Regions from separate parts of the Streptomyces sp. NPDC037288 genome, predicted to be linked through region 1. Evidence: riboswitches for the same ligand, from Rfam matches in the RefSeq annotation. Region 1 holds a riboswitch; each other region holds the start of a gene.

Region 1 (5,789 bases):
CGAGCACGAGGTCGCCGACGCGTGCCGAGACGTTTCCGGAGGTGCCGACCACCAGCCCGTCGGCTACGGTCCGCCGCGCCGTCGCGACCAGTTCCGCCCAGATACGTTCCCGTTCCGCGTCCCGCCGCTGTTCAGCCATGCCGTGATCCTGCCAGCCGCGCCCGCGCAAAGGGGGGTGGCGGTCGCTTCGGGCCGGAAGTGCGCACCCCCGAACGGGTGGAAATCAGAGGGAATCGCCGCACATGAGGCGCTGATTCGATGATCGCCGGGCCTTCAATGTCTGCCTTGCCCGCCGGACGTTCCGCCGTCCGCCGACCCGGGGAGACACATGGCCCGTGAACGCACTCGCCTCCGTCGCCGCGCCGGTGTCCTCGTGGCGGCCACGGCGGCGCTCGCCCTCGTGGGCACCGCGCCCGCGGCGGCCGGCCCCTGGGCACCGGCCGCGGCCAAGCCCCGCGGACACGACGTCTCGTCGCACCAGAAGCGGGTCGACTGGCCGGCCGCCCGGTCCAAGGGCGCGCGGTTCGTCTACGTCAAGGCGACGGAGTCCACGGACTACCGCAATCCCTACTTCTCCCAGCAGTACGACGGCGCGCGCAAGGCGGGCCTGGTCCGGGGCGCCTACCACTTCGCCCGGCCGGACAAGTCCTCCGGCGCCAAGCAGGCCGCGTACTTCGTGCGGCACGGCGGCGGCTGGCGGGCGGACGGCTGGACGCTGCCACCCGCGCTCGACATCGAGTACAACCCGTACGACAAGAAGCACAAGTGCTACGGGATGGGCAAGAAGCGGATGGTCCGCTGGATCCGGTCCTTCAGCAACGAGGTCAGGCGGAAGACCGGCCGCCGCCCGGTGATCTACACGACCACCCAGTGGTGGAAACTGTGCACCGGCAACAGCCGCGCGTTCTCCGGCAACCCCCTGTGGATCGCCCGACACGGCACCTCGCGGCCGGGGAAGCTGCCGGGCGGATGGCAGTACTGGACCATCTGGCAGTCCGGCACCAAGGGCCGGCTGCCGGGTGACCAGAATCTCTTCAACGGGTCCACGAGCCGGCTGCGGACCCTCGCGCGGGGCCGGTAGCCATGGGGCGCCTGGGCCGCGGGGGCCGAACGGAACACCACTCCCTCCCTACGGACACCGCGACGCCCGCCTCAGTTCATCTTCCGTTCACCCAGGTTGCCTACGTTCGTCCAGCCAATGACCTCGAACGATTGCCTGGGTAAATGGAAAGCTTCTCGCTGATCCTCGCGATTGTGGTGGTAACCGCACTCGCGTTTGATTTCACGAACGGTTTCCACGACACCGCGAACGCGATGGCCACCACCATCTCCACAGGCGCCCTGAAGCCGAAGATCGCGGTAACCATGTCCGCCGCCCTCAACCTGGTCGGCGCCTTCCTCTCCGTGGAGGTCGCGAACACGATCTCCAAGGGTCTCGTCGACGAGGCCGGCATCCGTCCCGAGGTCATCTTCGCCGCCCTGGTCGGCGCGATCCTCTGGAACCTGCTGACCTGGCTGGTGGGTCTGCCGTCCAGTTCCTCGCACGCCCTGATGGGCGGTCTGATCGGCGCCACCGTCGCCTCCGCCGGCTTCGGTGCCGTGCACGGCGACGTGCTGGTCACCAAGGTGCTGCTGCCCGCGGTCGCCGCGCCGGTCGTGGCGGGCCTGGCGTCGCTGCTGGCCACCCGCTTCTCCTACGGCATCGGTGGCAAGGCCGAGAGCGAGGCCACCCGCAAGGGCTACCGCGCCGGCCAGATCGCCTCCGCCGGCCTGGTCTCGCTCGCCCACGGCACCAACGACGCCCAGAAGACGATGGGCATCATCACCCTCGCGCTGATCGCGGGCGGCGCCATCGCCCCGGGCTCCAACCCTCCCACCTGGGTCATCCTCTCGGCCGGCCTGGCCATCGCGCTCGGCACCTACATCGGCGGCTGGCGCATCATCCGCACCATGGGCACGGGCCTGACCGACCTGGAGCCGCGCCAGGGCTTCGCCGCCCAGACCAGCGCCGCCACCGCGATCCTGGCCTCGTCCCACCTGGGCTTCTCGCTGTCCACCACGCACGTCGTCTCCGGTTCGGTGATGGGCGCGGGCCTCGGCCGCAAGGGCGGGGTGGTCCGCTGGTCCACCGCGACCCGGATGGCCGTCGCCTGGGTGCTCACCCTCCCGGCCGCCGCGCTGGTCGGCGCGGGCGCCGAGTCCGTCACGGACCTCGGTGACTGGGGCACCGCCGCGGTCGCCGTCTTCCTGGTCGCCGCGAGCGCCGCGATCTGGAAGATCTCCCGCCGTGAGGTCGTCGACCACACCAACGTCGCCGCCGACACCGAGGAGCCGGCCGGCGTGGTGACCACCGCCATCGCCGCGGTGACCCCGCCCCCGGCGGGCACGCTCGCCGGCGACCTGACGGCGACGATCGCCTCCCCGGCCGCCGCCGAGCCCGCGACCCCGGCCGCCCCGCCGGCCGCCACCGTCTGACCCCGGTCACCCCGGTTACCGAAGGAAGCATCATGAAGATCGACTGGGCGGCCCTCGGCTCCGTCTTCGGCGTCAGCCTCGCGTTCGCGGTGGGCCTGGTGGCCCTGTTCACCCTCGGCGTGGGCGGTCTGGCCCGGCGCGAGAAGGCCGCGGCCCAGGGCGGTTCCGCCGGCCTCGCCGTCACCGGCGCCTACGTCTGCTTCGCCGCGTGCGCGGCGGCGGTGGCGTACGGCATCTACCTGATCGTGGCCAAGCCCTGACCCACCCTGCGAAGGCCCCCCTCCCGCTCTCCGCGGAAGGGGGGCCTTTCCCATGCCCCGCACGCCCCGCGATGTGGGGATCGGCACACTCTCCCCGTGCAGGTCAACGGCAAGTTGACGGCCGTTCCGGGCGCGTGGTGGACTGCCCAGGCCATCTACGGCGGCAGGAGAGGAAGCCGGTGCGAATCCGGCGCGGTCCCGCCACTGTCACCGGGGAAGAACCCCCGGGAGCCAGGAACTCTCACCGCCGAATCTCGTCGAACCAGGGCGCGGACACCCTGAGTGAGGACACGGATCGCCATGCTCGGCTGCCGAAGGACAAGGACCCGCACCAGGCCCGCTCCTGTACCCACGGCCGGCTGAGCCGATGGGTGCCGATCGCATGTACGCGTACGGCGCCGCCGCCGGCCTTCTCGGTGACCTCCTCCTCGGCGATCCGCGCCGTGGACATCCGGTCGCCGTGTTCGGGCGGGCGGCCGCTGCCGTGGACCGCGCGTTGTGGCACGACCACCGCGGCTGGGGCGCCCTGCACACCGTCGTGTGCGCCGGAGGCGCCGTCGCACTCGGCACGGTGGCCGCAAGCGCCGTACGCCCCTCTCCCACCGCCTCCCTCGCACTGACCGCCGCCGCCACCTGGGCGGTCGTCGGCGGTACGTCGCTCGCCCGCGAGGCCCGCACGATCGGGCGTGCGCTGGAGGCCGGGGACGTCGAGGCGGCGCGGGCGCGGCTGCCTCATCTGTGCGGCCGGGATCCGCAGGCACTGGACGCCGACGGGATCGCCCGGGCGGTGGTCGAGTCGGTCGCCGAGAACACCTCCGACGCCGTCGTGGGGGCGCTGGTGTGGGGGGCCGTGGCCGGGGTTCCGGGGCTGCTCGGGTTCCGGGCGGTCAACACCCTGGACGCGATGGTGGGTCACAGGTCCCGCCGGTACCGGCGCTACGGCTGGGCCTCCGCCCGGCTCGACGACCTGGCCGGCTGGCCGGGGGCGCGGCTGACCGCCGTACTCGCCGCCGCGGCCGGACCCGACCCGCGCGGTGCCCTGCGCGCCTGGAACGCCGACGCCCACCGGCATCCGAGCCCCAACGCCGGGCCCGTGGAGGCCTCCTTCGCGGGCGCCCTCGGCGTACGCCTGGGCGGCACGCTCTCCTACAGCGGCCGGGTCGAACACCGGCCGGTGCTGAACGGGGACACCGGACGGGCCGTCCGGGTCACCGACATCGACCGGGCCGTACGGCTCTCCCGCCGCGTCGGCCTGCTCGCGCTCGGCACCACGGTCGCCGCGCGCCACCTCGTCAAAAGCCTGAAGGGACGTGGCAAGTGAGCGGGGGTCTCCTCGTCGCCGGCACCACCTCCGACGCCGGCAAGAGCGTCGTGACGGCCGGGATCTGCCGGTGGCTGGTGCGCCAGGGCGTGAAGGTCGCGCCGTTCAAGGCGCAGAACATGTCGCTCAACTCCTTCGTGACCCGGGAGGGCGCGGAGATCGGGCGGGCCCAGGCCATGCAGGCCCAGGCCTGCCGGATCGAGCCGACCGCGCTGATGAACCCGGTGCTGCTCAAGCCGGGCGGCGAACGGAGCAGCCAGGTCGTGCTGCTGGGCAAGCCGGTGGGCGAGCTGAGCGCGCGCGGGTACCACGGGGGGCGCCAGCAGAAGCTCCTCGGCACGGTACTGGACTGTCTGGCCGAGTTGCGGGGCACGTATGACGCGGTGATCTGTGAGGGTGCGGGCAGCCCGGCCGAGATCAATCTGCGCCGGACCGACATCGTGAACATGGGGATCGCCCGCCAGGCACGCCTGCCGGTGCTGGTGGTGGGCGACATCGACCGCGGGGGCGTCTTCGCGTCCTTCTTCGGGACCGTCGCCCTGCTCTCGCCCGAGGACCAGGAGCTGGTCGCCGGGTTCCTGGTGAACAAGTTCCGGGGCGATGTCTCCCTGCTGGAGCCGGGCCTGGAGATGCTGCACGGGCTCACCGGGCGGCACACCTACGGCGTGCTGCCCTTCCGGCACGGGCTCGGCATCGACGAGGAGGACGGACTGCGGGTGTCGCTGCGCGGCACCGTCCGGGAGTCCTCCGTCGCTCCCCCGGTCGGCGAGGACGTGCTGCGCGTCGCCGTCTGCGCGATCCCGCTGATGTCCAACTTCACCGACGTGGACGCGCTGGCCGCCGAACCCGGTGTCGTGGTGCGGTTCGTGGACCGGCCGGAGGAGCTGGCGGACGCCGATCTCGTGGTGGTCCCGGGCACCCGCGGGACCGTGCGGGCACTGGAGTGGCTGCGCGAGCGGGGCCTCGCGGACGCGCTGGTCCGGCGGGCCGCCGAAGCACGCCCGATCCTCGGCATCTGCGGCGGCTTCCAGATCCTCGGCGAGCACATCGAGGACGAGGTCGAGTCGCGGGCCGGCGCGGTCGACGGGCTCGGCGTGCTGCCCGTGCGGGTGCGGTTCGCCCGCGAGAAGACCCTCACCCGCCCGGCCGGAGAGGCCCTCGGCGAGCGCGTCGAGGGGTACGAGATCCACCACGGCGTCGCCTCCGTGGACGGCGGGGAACCCTTCCTCGACGGCTGCCGGGTCGGCCAGGCCTGGGGCACGCACTGGCACGGTTCGCTGGAGTCGGACGGCTTCCGGCGGGCCTTCCTGCGCGAGGTGGCCGCCGCCGCGGGCCGCCGCTTCGTGCCGGCGCCCGGCACCTCCTTCGCCGCGCTGCGCGAGGAGCAGCTCGACCGGCTCGGCGACCTGATCGAACACCACGCGGACACGGACGCGCTCTGGCGGCTCATCGAGTCGGGCGCGCCGCAAGGACTGCCTTTCATTCCACCGGGAGCGCCCGCATGAGCACAGTGTTGTTGTTGTCGACCGCCGACACGGATCTGCTGGCGGCCCGGGCCTCCGGCGCGGACTACCGCATCGGCAACCCGACCCGGGTGGACGTCCGCGAGGAACTGCCGCGCCTGCTCGAAGGGGCCGACCTGGCCGTCGTACGGCTGCTGGGCGGCAAGCGCGCCTGGGAGGAGGGGCTCGCCGCGCTGAAGGCGGCCGGGATCCCGACCGTGCTGCTGGGCG
Region 2 (5,789 bases), on a different contig from region 1:
CGGAACACCCAGTTGGTGCCGGTGGCGAGACCGTGCAGCAGACCCCGGCTGCGGAACCAGTAGACGTACGCGAAGGCGCCGTAGAAGAACAGGCCCTCGATGCACGCGGCGAAGCAGATCAGGTTGAGCAGGAAGCGACGGCGGTCGGCCTTCGTCTCCAGACGGTCGAGCTTGTCGACCGAGTCCATCCACTTGAAGCAGAACCCGGCCTTCTCGCGGATGGAGGGGATGTTCTCGACGGCCGCGAAGGCCGCCGCCCGGTCGTCCGGGTCGGGGAGGTAGGTGTCCAGCAGGGTCAGGTAGAACTGGACGTGCACGGCCTCCTCGAACAGCTGCCGGCTCAGGTACAGGCGCGCCTCGGGGGAGTTGATGTGCTTGTACAGCGTCAGGACCAGGTTGTTCGCGACGATCGAGTCACCCGTCGCGAAGAAGGCCACCAGCCGGCCGATCAGGTGCTGCTCGGCCGGGGTCAGCTTGGCGAGGTCGGCGACGTCCGAGTGGAGGTCGACCTCCTCCACGGTCCAGGTGTTCTTGATGGCGTCCCGGTAGCGCTCGTAGAAGTCCGGGTAGCGCATCGGGCGGAGAGTCAGTTCGAAACCCGGGTCGAGCAGGTTGGTGTTACGGGTGGTCATTACTGGCAGGCCTCGCAGGACTCGGGGTTTTCCAGGGAGCAGGCGACCGCGTCGGGATCAGCGGCCTGCTGGACGGGGATGGTCTTCTGGGCCTGCGCCCGGGCGGCGCGGGCGATGCGCGTCGCGGGCCGCGAGCGCAGGTAGTACGTCGTCTTCAGGCCCGACTTCCAGGCGTACGCGTACATCGAGGAGAGCTTGCCGATGGTCGGCGTCTCCAGGAAGAGGTTGAGCGACTGCGCCTGGTCGAGGAACGGGGTCCGCGCCGCCGCCATGTCGATCAGGCCGCGCTGCGGGATCTCCCACGCCGTGCGGTACAGGGCCCGTACGTCGGCCGGGATCCAGGCGAAGTCCTGCACGGAGCCGTTGGAGTCGCGCAGCGCCTCACGGGTCCGCGCGTCCCAGACGCCGAGCTCCTTCAGATCCTTCACCAGGTACGAGTTGACCTGCAGGAACTCACCGGACAGCGTCTCGCGCTTGAACAGGTTCGACACCTGCGGCTCGATGCACTCGTACACGCCCGCGATGGAGGCGATGGTGGCGGTGGGCGCGATCGCGAGGAGGAGCGAGTTGCGCATGCCGACGGCCGCGATCCGCTCGCGCAGGGCCGCCCAGCGCTCGGGCCAGGTGAGCTCGGCGTCGTAGTGGTCGGGGTGCAGGACACCCTGGGCGGTACGGGTCTTCTCCCAGGCCGGCAGCGGGCCGCTCCGCTCGGCGAGGTCGGCGGAGGCCTCGTACGCGGCGAGCATGACGCGCTCGGCGATCCGCGTGGACAGGGCCTTGGCCTCCGGCGAGTCGAACGGCAGGCGCAGCTTGAAGAACACGTCCTGCAGACCCATGGCACCGAGGCCGACGGGCCGCCACTTGGCGTTCGACCGGCCCGCCTGCTCGGTCGGGTAGAAGTTGATGTCGACCACGCGGTCGAGGAAGGTGACGGCCGTGCGGACCGTCTCGTCGAGGCGCTCCCAGTCGATGTCCCCGTTGCTCACGAACGCACCGAGGTTGACCGAGCCCAGGTTGCAGACCGCCGTCTCGCCGTCGTCCGTGACCTCCAGGATCTCCGTGCAGAGGTTGGAGGAGTGGACGACGTGACCGGGCAGGGCCGTCTGGTTGGCGGTGCGGTTGGCCGCGTCCTTGAAGGTCATCCAGCCGTTGCCGGTCTGCGCGAGGGTGCGCATCATCCGGCCGTACAGCTCACGGGCCGGGATCGTCCTCTTCGCCAGGCCCGCGTCCTCGGCCTTGCGGTAGGCGGCGTCGAACTCCTCGCCCCACAGGTCCACCAGCTCCGGCACGTCCGCCGGGGAGAACAGCGACCACTGCGCGTCGGCGTTGACCCGGCGCATGAACTCGTCCGGGATCCAGTGCGCGAGGTTCAGGTTGTGCGTACGGCGGGCGTCCTCACCGGTGTTGTCCCGCAGCTCCAGGAACTCCTCGATGTCGGAGTGCCAGGTCTCCAGGTAGACGGCCGCGGCCCCCTTGCGCCGGCCGCCCTGGTTCACGGCCGCCACCGAGGCGTCCAGGGTCTTCAGGAACGGCACGATGCCGTTGGAGTGCCCGTTGGTGCCGCGGATCAGCGAACCGCGGCTGCGGATCCGGGAGTACGACAGACCGATGCCGCCGGCGTGCTTGGAGAGCCGGGCCACCTGGTGGTAGCGGTCGTAGATGGAGTCCAGCTCGTCCAGCGGGGAGTCGAGGAGGTAGCAGGACGACATCTGGGGGTGCCGGGTGCCGGAGTTGAAGAGGGTGGGGGAGGACGGCAGGTAGTCGAGGCGGCTCATGAGCCCGTAGAGCCCGGCGACTTCGTCCACGGAGCGGACGCTGTCGTCCTCGGCGAGGCCTGCGGCGACCCGCAGCATGAAGTGCTGGGGGGTCTCGATGACCTTGCGGGTGATCGGGTGCCGCAGCAGGTAGCGGCTGTGCAGCGTGCGCAGCCCGAAGTAGCCGAAGCGGTCGTCGGCGCCGGTGTCGACGAGCGCGTCCAGCCGCTCGGCGTGCAGCCGCGCGAACTCGGCGGTCCGGTCGGCGATGAGCCCCTCGCGGTGCCCCACGGCCACGGACCCGGTGAAGGACGTCACGCCCTGCGAGGCCGCCTCGGCGCGGATGGTGAGGGTCAGCAGCCGGGCGGCCAGCCTGGAGTAGGCGGGGTCCTCGGAGATGAGCCCGGCGGCGGCCTCCGTGGCCAGCTCGCGCAACTCCGCCTCGTCGGCGCGCGCCGACCGGCCGCGCAGCGCGGCGGCGGCGACCCGGCCGGGGTCGGCGTCGGGGAGGTCGGCGGTCAGCTCGGTCAGGGTCCGCAGCAGCGCGGTACCGGGACCGTCGGTCTCCAGGCCGCTGGCTGAAGCCGGATCTGCTGGCGCGATGGTCACGTGGGGCTCTCCCTCGCTCGGCACGGGGGCCTTGCGGAGGGCAGGGGGCAGCCACGAGCGCACACGGCGTCGCGTCCACCGGCCCACTCCGCGAGGCCCGGACGTCTCAGGGCACACCGGCCGGACGGCCGGGTGCGCTGTCGACAGGTCCTCGGACTGACTCCTGTGCACGGCGTTCACGGGAACGGACATGCACAAGTACACCGTTGCGGGACAGTTCCGGATTCGCACCGGATTCCCCTGCGACGACAGCGAGGATGAGCATACATCTAGTGCCGTGCTGTCGTGTCACCCCCAGATGTTGTGTCGGCTCGGCTTCGGAGGGTCAACTCCCGAGGTGCAGGGCCCGGCTGGGCACCGGACCGGTTCCGGGACGCGACGGCCGGGCGCACACGCGGACGGAAAGCCGCCCGTACGCCCGGCCGAGGTGCGGCTAGTGCGCGCTTGCCGCCGTCGCCGGTGGCAGTTCCGCCTGCACGCCGGGGTCGCCCGCGTCCGCCGTGTAGTCGTCCGGGCTGGTCTCGTCGACGCCCTCGGGGGCCTTGACGGCCTTGAGGACGAAGGTGAGGACCACGGTCACGGCGACGTTGAGCACGAACGCGGTCAGTCCGATGTAGCCGATCTCCCCGATGCCGGGGATCTCCTTGGCCGAGCCGCCGAAGTGCTTCTGGGTCGGCGAGGCGACCCCGTACGCCGCGACCGTGCCGTACACCATGCCGACCGCCCAGCCGGCGAGCAGCGCCCAGCGGTGGAACCAGCGGGTGAACAGGCCGCCGACCAGGGCCGGGAAGGTCTGCAGGATCCAGATGCCGCCCAGCAGCTGGAAGTTGATCGCGACCGTCTTGTCCATGGTGAGGACGAAGACCAGGGCGCCGACCTTCACCAGCAGTGAGACGATCTTGGAGACCTGGGCCTCCTGCCTGGGCGTGGCGTCCGGCTTGATGAAGTCCCGGTAGATGTTGCGGGTGAAGAGGTTCGCCGCCGCGATCGACATGATGGCCGCCGGCACGAGTGCGCCGATGCCGATCGCCGCGAAGGCCACACCCGCGAACCAGTCCGGGAACATGTCCTCGAACAGCTGGGGGATGGCCAGCTGGCCGTTGGTGACCTTGACGCCGGCCGCGATCGCCATGAAGCCCAGCAGGGCCAGCAGACCGAGCATCAGGGAGTACAGCGGCAGGATCGTGGTGTTGCGGCGGATCACCTCGCGGCTCTTGGAGGACAGGGTCGCGGTGATCGAGTGGGGGTACATGAAGAGCGCGAGCGCCGAGCCCAGCGCCAGGGTGGCGTACGTCCACTGGCCCGCTTCCGGCGGCGCGAGCGCGCCGCGCGGCTTGCCGGTGGCCGGGTTGACCTGGCTGAACGCGTGGCCCGCCTTGGCGAAGACGTCGTCGAAGCCGCCCAGCTTGATCGGGATGTAGATGATCGCCACCGCGATGACGACGTAGATCAGCGCGTCCTTGACGAAGGCGATCAGGGCCGGAGCGCGCAGGCCGGAGGAGTAGGTGTACGCCGCCAGCACGCCGAAGGCGATCAGCAGCGGCAGGTCCCGTACGAACCAGTTGGTGCTGCTGCCCCCGCCCACGCCCATCACGTCCAGCACCGCCTGGATGCCGACGAGCTGGAGCGCGATGTACGGCATCGTCGCCAGGATGCCGGTCAGCGCCACCGCCAGCGACAGGCCCTTCGAGCCGAAGCGCCCGCGCACGAAGTCGGAGGTCGTGACATAGCCGTGGCGGTGGCTGACCGACCACAGGCGCGGCAGGAAGGTGAAGATCAGCGGGTAGATCAGGATCGTGTACGGCACCGCGAAGAAGCCGGACGCGCCCGCCGCGTAGATCGCCGCCGGTACGGCCACGAAGGTGTATGCCGTGTACAGGTCGCCGCCGAGCAGGAACCACGTGATCCAGGTGCCGAACGACCGTCCGCCCAGGCCCCATTCGTCCAGGGAGTGCTCGTTCTCGGCCCTGCGCCAGCGTGCGGCGAGGAAGCCCATGACCGTGACGGCCAGGAAGAAGAAGACGAAGACGCCGAGCGCGACGCCGTTGACACCGTCCTTCACTTCGCCTCACCGCCCTTGTGAGCGCGGGCGCGCTGGTCGCGCTGCCACAGCTGGTACGCGGTCATGGTGAGCGCGGCGGAGACCAGCACCCAGAGCATCTGGTACCAGTAGAAGAACGGGATCCCTATGAGGGCCGGATCCGTCCTGGCGTAGGAGCCGACCCAGAGCATCGCCACGAAGGGCGCGACGAGGCACAAGGCTATGATCACCCGGACCGGGGTGACGACCGGTGGTCTCACTTCAGGTGTGTCGGACATGCCACGGCTCTCCGTCCCCTCGCTGATCACCTGTGTAATGCGCAGGCAATCTAGGTGACGGTGTCGCGGCAGTGGAAGACCTCGTCCGCATATCGGCATATCGATTCAGCGAAGGTCCACCGGCCGTACCCCCGGGCCGTGTTGAGTATCTCTACTCGGCCGGCCGCTTGAGCCGCGCCACGAACTTGTAGCGATCCCCCCGGTACACCGACCGCACCCACTCCACCGGCTTGCCCTCGCGGTCCAGGGAGTGGCGGGAGAGCATCAGCATCGGCAGGCCCACATCGGTGCCGAGCAGGCCCGCCTCGCGCGGAGTGGCCAGCGAGGTCTCGATGGTCTCCTCGGCCTCGGCGAGGTGGACGTCGTAGACCTCGGCGAGGGCGGTGTACAGGGACGTGTACTTCACCAGGGAGCGGCGCAGCGCCGGGAAGCGCTTGGCGCTCAGATGCGTGGTCTCGATGGCCATCGGCTCGCC
Region 3 (5,789 bases), on a different contig from region 1:
CGGCGCGGCTGGCGACCTGCCACTGGCGCAGTTCCTCCTCCAGCCCGGCGACGGCGTGCAGCCGCGTGGCGGCGCGCCGGACGGAGAGCGGGGCGGGGCCGGTCACGCGTCCTCGGCCGGCTCGGTCTCGGTCTCGGATTCGTCGGCCGGCTGGGGCGGGGCCTCGAGCACGGCCGCCGGGTCGTCGGAGGCCTGCTCCAGCAGCAGGGGCGGTACCGGCTCGGCGTCGAGGCCGCGTCCCGGCTGCACGGGCCCGTACTCCTCGCGCACCCCGCCGAGCCAGGTGCCGCGCAGCCGTACCACCCGGAAGAGCGGCGTGAGGGCCTCGCCGATCCACTGGAAGCCCAGGTGTCTGCTGCCGGCGAGCCGCGCCGAGCCCGCCAGGTCGAGCAGTTGCAGCGGCCCGGTGCCGAAGGACGTGGCGAGGCGCAGCTCGGCCGAGGCGCCCGCCTCGGCGGCCACCAGCACGGCGGCGGCGTCGGCCCGGACCACCTCGGTCACGGCGAGCAGCCCGGCCTCCCACCGGCCCTGCCAGTAGCGGCGGACGAGTGTGCCGGCCAGGGCACGGGTGTCCGTCAGGCCGCTTGCGGCCAGGCCCTGGTACGCCACCAGCGCGGCCCGCTGCCGGGCGAACCGCAGCAGGACTCCGGCGTCCGCGTCGACGAGGGCCGTGAACAGCGGGTCCGTGGTGCCGGAGGCCTTGAAGCGGACCTCGATCCCGCCGCCGGCGTCGTGCACGAACGCGCCGCGGGCCTCGGGTGCCGTCGTGTCGAAGGTGATCGCGCGGTCGGCCAGTGTCCCGGCCGCGCGGACGGACCCCCGCGAGTCGTGCAGGACGTCCCCCACGGCGATCTTCTGCAGCAGGGGCCAGGCCAGCCACCAGTCTCCCCACGCCTCGCGCATGGCGTCCCGGTACACGGCGAACGCATGGACCACGGCGTTCAGCTCCTCCCCTGTCCCGCCCGAGCACCTGCGCGCAGGCTAGCAGCGTCCCACCCGGGACACGCCCGAACTTCCGTCTCTCCCGCGGGCGTTGCCTCCGCGTTCTCCATCCGTGGATGGAGGACGGTGGAGACCGGTGGATCCCGGTCGGGGGCTTCTCCATCGACCCGTGGGTGGTGGTGATCGGCTGGGTGCGCGGAGCACTCTTGAGACATGGGTTCTCTTCACTCGGCACTTGTCCTGACCATCGACGTCTGCGTCCTCGTCTTCGTCGCGGCCTGGGTCGCGGGCGCTGTCTACTTCGGTGTGAAGAGCCGGTCCGGACTGCGCGGCTGGGTGCGCGGACTGCGCCGCACACTGCCGCGCCGGCTGCTGCTGAGCGCGGGCGTCGCCGTCTTCTTCACCCTGGTCGGGCGCTCCGAGGGCTTCTGGCGCCGGCTGCAGTACTGGCAGCCGGCGCCGGCGCTCCTGGGCGTCCTGCTCGCCGTCGCCTCGACCGCCCTGCTGCTGTGGGCCCGCTGGGTGCTGGGCACGATGTGGGCCAGTGTGCCGACGGTCCGGGAGCACCACGAGCTCCGGACGGACGGGCCCTACCGGCTGGTCCGGCACCCCATCTACACCGGGCTGCTCGGCTTGGTCACCGGTTCCATGCTGGCCTGCGGTTTCGGCGTCTGGGTGGCGTTCCTGGTGGTCGCCGTCCCCTGGCTGCTGCACCGGGTCAGGACCGAGGACGGCCTGATGGCCCGGCAGTTCGGCGCCGCCTACGACGCCTACCGCGCCGAAGTCCCGGCCCTGATCCCCCACATACGCCGCACGGGCCACCGGGCCGGCCGGCGCCCCGCGGGCAGCGTGCAGCGGTAGCCCAGTCGCTTGCCCCCACCGCGCCTCGAAGGGCGCGGGCGGTGACGGCACACGCGGCGCTCCGCCCGGTGATGGCATGATGACCGGCGACATAGGGCGACGGCGGTCCGAGGAAGCCGGTGTGAATCCGGCGCGGTCCCGCCACTGTGACCGGTGAGCGAGTTCCGGCAGGCCTCCCCCCGGGGGGGGCAGGCCGGGCGGGCGACGACCCGGGAGCCAGAGACTCACGCGGTCGCCTCCTCGACGCACTCCGGGGCGGATCTCCCCGGGAGGGGAGTGGCATGGGCGTGTCCGAGAGGCCGACGCGAGAGGCGTCCGGCGGCGCTGTGACGGGAAGCGCGGCAGCACCGTGCCGGGTCGTCGTGTGCCGGGACTGCTGCTGCGGCAGTCCCAAGGTGCCCGGGGTCGATCACATGGCGCAGACCGCACGGCTGAGGGCGGAGATGCCGGTGCGGATCTCCGACTGCCTCGACGTGTGCGACCAGGCCAACGTCATCGTCGTACAGCCGTCCACGGCGGGCCGGGCCGCCGGTGCGCGGCCGGTCTGGCTCGGACTCGTCAACGATCCGGACGCGACCGAGGACATCGTGACCTGGGTGCGGGCGGGCGGCCCGGGCGTCGCTCCCCAGCCGGACATCCTCGACCTGTACACCTTCACACCGCCGCGGCGCCGTGCGGATCCCCGTTGACCCGGGGGTCCGGTTCGGCACCGAGCCGGCGCAGGACGCCACCGTGCGGGGCGAGCTGCCGACGCGCACTCCGCGCACAACTTCGGCCCGCGACCGTCGGGTTGGACCCCGCCCGCGCCGCCGTCCCACCGGCCTCGCACCGTCACGCCTGGTGAGAGGGAAAGATCACGGCGGCCGGAGGCGGTCTTGGCCGTGCGCGCGACACGCGGTACGGTCGGTCCGATATCGACGACGGCGAGACGGAAGCCGGTGGGAATCCGGCACGGTCGCGCCACTGTATGCGAGACGCCCCCGCGGCATCCCGTGAGTCAGACCCGTGGCCGTCGTCCTGTGCACCACCGAGATGGGACGCGAACTCCCAGAGGAGGTTCTGCCATGGCGCAGACCGTCGCCCAGCCGACAGCCACCACCCCCGTCGTTCCCGCCACGCTGCCGCTGAAGGCGATTGCTCCCTGGGCGGTCTTCTTCGGCATCCTGATGCTGATCCTGCTCTACTTCGTCGGCGCCGAGCAGGGCGCCACCTCCGTGCTCAACGGCACCGACGTCCACGAGTGGGTGCACGACGCCCGCCACCTGCTCGGTTTCCCCTGCCACTGAGGCAAGGGGACACCGCACACCCATGAACTCCGCAACGGTACGGAACCTCCTCGTACGGGGCATGCTCGCCGGCCTGGCGGCCGGCGTGCTCGCCCTCGTCGTGGCGTACGTCCTCGGTGAGCCGAGCGTCGACAAGGCGATCAGCTTCGAGGAAGCCCACTCCCATGAACACGAGATGGAGGTCGTCTCCCGTTCCCTGCAGTCCACCGCCGGCCTCGCCACGGGAGTCCTCGTCTACGGCGTCGCCTTCGGCGGCATCGCCGCGCTCGCCTTCTGCTTCGCCCTGGGCCGCGTGGGCCGCTTCAGCCCGCGCGCCACGGCACTGCTGCTGTCGGGCTGCGCCCTGCTCGCCGTGTACGTCGTGCCGTTCCTGAAGTACCCGGCCAACCCGCCGTCGGTGGGCAACGCCGACACCATCGGCAAGCGGACCACGCTGTACTTCCTGATGATGCTGCTCAGCGTCCTGCTGGCGATCGCCGCCACTCTCCTGGGCAAGCGCCTGGCTCCCCGCCTGGGCACCTGGTGGGCGACGGTCGTCGCGGTGGCCGCGTTCGCCGTCGTGATCGGGCTGGCCTACCAGTTCCTGCCCGTCGTCAACGAGGTGCCCAAGGGCTTCCCGGCCACCCTCCTGTGGCGGTTCCGGCTCTCGGCACTGGCGATCCAGACCACTCTGTGGGGTGGATTCGGCCTCCTCTTCGGCGAGCTGGCCGAGCGCCTGCTGAAGCCCGAGCCGGCGACGGCCGGGAGCGGGCGAGCGGTTCCGGCCGCGCACTGACCCCTTCCGGACAACAGAGGGCCCTTCGGAACCATCCGGGGGCCCTCCGGCGTTCTCCGGACACCGACGCGCACGGGACCACCGGCAGGGCACGGAATCCGGCGGACCGGCCGCGGATCACCTCGGTGAGGAGTGGAGGAACCGAGTGGCCAGAGCCCCACAGCCCCGCCACATCACCTTCGGTGGCCGCGACGCGGTCGCCCTCACCCTGCGGGAATACGAGCAACTGGTTGCCAGCCGACGGCAGACAGGCGGCCAGAGCGCCCGCGTGCGGGTACTCGCCCAGCAGGCCAAGCGCACCGAGCAGCTCCTGCACGACTTGGAAACCCTGATAGCGGCCTCCGGGGACGGCTGCCGGGGACGGTCCCACCCGGCGCCGCCGACATGCCCCGACCGCGAAGCCACGGAGCCGAGCGCCGACGGCACCTGCCTGCGCTGCGCGATAACGGCCCTGCTGCGCCGTCACCGGGACTCGGCAGCGTGAACCGCCGGCCGGCGGCGCCTAATCGGCGTCCGGAGCGGCAGGCGGACGCCCCAGCCGCAGGTTCCAGCGCCCGGCCCGGCCACTGAGTTCGGTCACGCTCAGCGGCGGCACGTCGAGGCGCCAGAACACCGTGGCGGACATCCCCAGCGCGTCGACGACGGCCGCCCGCACCACCTCCGGCTCGACGACGGCGACCGCACGCTCCTCCACGGCCTGCGCGTCGGCCAGCCACCGCGCGACCCTTGCGCACAGGTCCTGCACGGACTCACCCCCATGCGGTGCGCAGCCGGGGTCGGTGAGCCAGCGGCCCACCGCCTCCGGCTCGGCCGCCCCCACCTCCTGAAGGGTGCGGCCCCGCCAGCGGCCCACGTCGAGCCCCGCCAGCTCCGGCACCGGCACCCCGTCGAGGCCCAGCGCCGTGGCCGTCTCCCGGCAGCGCGTGCTGGGGGAGACGGACACACGCCCCGCGGCGGGCAGCGACCCGGCCGCCGCCCGGGCCCGCGCCGCGCCGCCGTCGTCGAGCGAGCCGCCGTCGTCGAACCGCGTCTGCCGCAGCGACGCGCTCATGGCGGGGGAGACGAGAAGAACTCGGCTGGTCAAGCGGTCGCTCCGGCTGCTGTTGTCAGGGGGCGGGACTGGATCGGAGGCCCGCTGGGCAGGGGGGTTCAGCAGTGTACCCACGTCCGCGACGCACGCGATCGGCACTGACCAGCGGCCGGCCTCCGGGCGCCCCGGACCACCAGCCGGCCGGCTCATGCGCGAGTGCTCGCCTACTCGCTGGGTCGCAACACCGTCGACATCGCCCCCCGGGTACGGCCCCTGTGCCGAGCGCTTGCGAGCCGACGCCCCGCTACGTCGTCACGGGTTCCAGCCGAAGCGTCCGTACCGGCCAGGGTGGTGGCCCGGCCGGGCCGAACCAGACCCGGACGTCCTCCCCGGTGCGGACGGGCAGGAGGGGATAGTCGTTCTCGGCGTGCTCGGTGCGGTGCAGCGCATGGGACGGGCCCAGGTGCCGGGCGGCGTACGCGTCGAAGGCAGCCGCGTCGGACGGCCGGCAGACCGTCGCCACCACCTCGCGGGTGCCCGGCTCCGGCGCGAACCCCGGGCCCCGCAGCAGCAGGACGTCGTCGCTGTCCACCATGGTGGCATTGGCCGTGTCGCGGTACTTCCGCCAGACCGGGCCGGTGTAGAACGCCTCCAGCGCGCGCCGGCGGTGCACCATGTCGGGGAAGGCGCGCAGCCAGACGAAACGGTCCGGGTCGTCCAGGTCTCGGAAACGGCCGCCGACGGTGATGCCTGCCGCCTGCTGACCGGTCACGAACTCGCGCTCGAACAGCTCGATCAGCGTCTCCCGGCCCCCCGGATGCAGGGTGTACTGCCGCAGTTCGACGACCGTCATGCGTCGGCCCCCCTGGTGCGGGTGAGGTCCATGGTCCAGTTG

Evidence for each region. Region 1 has a riboswitch for cobalamin ahead of ACZ7GZ_RS28275 (cobalamin biosynthesis protein). Riboswitches for the same ligand answer to the same signal wherever they lie in the genome.
Region 2: another riboswitch for cobalamin. It lies ahead of ACZ7GZ_RS22620 (ribonucleoside-diphosphate reductase subunit alpha); the one in region 1 lies ahead of ACZ7GZ_RS28275 (cobalamin biosynthesis protein).
Region 3: another riboswitch for cobalamin. It lies ahead of ACZ7GZ_RS14985 (CbtB domain-containing protein); the one in region 1 lies ahead of ACZ7GZ_RS28275 (cobalamin biosynthesis protein).

The regions. Positions count from the first base shown of each region.
Region 1 is NZ_JBVJVY010000029.1:54,206-59,994, reverse strand. Features, by position in the region: gene ACZ7GZ_RS28295 (class II aldolase/adducin family protein) at 1-139, opposite strand, end outside; gene ACZ7GZ_RS28290 (lysozyme) at 329-1,081, shown strand; gene ACZ7GZ_RS28285 (inorganic phosphate transporter) at 1,225-2,475, shown strand; gene ACZ7GZ_RS28280 (hypothetical protein) at 2,508-2,735, shown strand; cobalamin riboswitch at 2,857-2,998, shown strand; gene ACZ7GZ_RS28275 (cobalamin biosynthesis protein) at 3,103-4,056, shown strand; gene ACZ7GZ_RS28270 (cobyric acid synthase) at 4,053-5,561, shown strand; gene cobN (cobaltochelatase subunit CobN) at 5,558-5,789, shown strand, end outside.
Region 2 is NZ_JBVJVY010000020.1:69,114-74,902, forward strand. Features, by position in the region: gene ACZ7GZ_RS22615 (ribonucleotide-diphosphate reductase subunit beta) at 1-632, opposite strand, end outside; gene ACZ7GZ_RS22620 (ribonucleoside-diphosphate reductase subunit alpha) at 632-2,995, opposite strand; cobalamin riboswitch at 3,121-3,260, opposite strand; gene mctP (monocarboxylate uptake permease MctP) at 3,429-5,057, opposite strand; gene ACZ7GZ_RS22630 (DUF3311 domain-containing protein) at 5,054-5,314, opposite strand; gene ACZ7GZ_RS22635 (GntR family transcriptional regulator) at 5,466-5,789, opposite strand, start outside.
Region 3 is NZ_JBVJVY010000010.1:133,287-139,075, forward strand. Features, by position in the region: gene ACZ7GZ_RS14965 (hypothetical protein) at 1-106, opposite strand, end outside; gene ACZ7GZ_RS14970 (hypothetical protein) at 103-936, opposite strand; gene ACZ7GZ_RS14975 (methyltransferase family protein) at 1,156-1,803, shown strand; cobalamin riboswitch at 1,914-2,028, shown strand; gene ACZ7GZ_RS14980 ((2Fe-2S) ferredoxin domain-containing protein) at 2,085-2,492, shown strand; cobalamin riboswitch at 2,691-2,830, shown strand; gene ACZ7GZ_RS14985 (CbtB domain-containing protein) at 2,868-3,089, shown strand; gene ACZ7GZ_RS14990 (CbtA family protein) at 3,112-3,864, shown strand; gene ACZ7GZ_RS14995 (hypothetical protein) at 4,010-4,348, shown strand; gene ACZ7GZ_RS15000 (histidine phosphatase family protein) at 4,367-4,948, opposite strand; gene ACZ7GZ_RS15005 (NIPSNAP family protein) at 5,199-5,747, opposite strand; gene ACZ7GZ_RS15010 (hypothetical protein) at 5,744-5,789, opposite strand, start outside.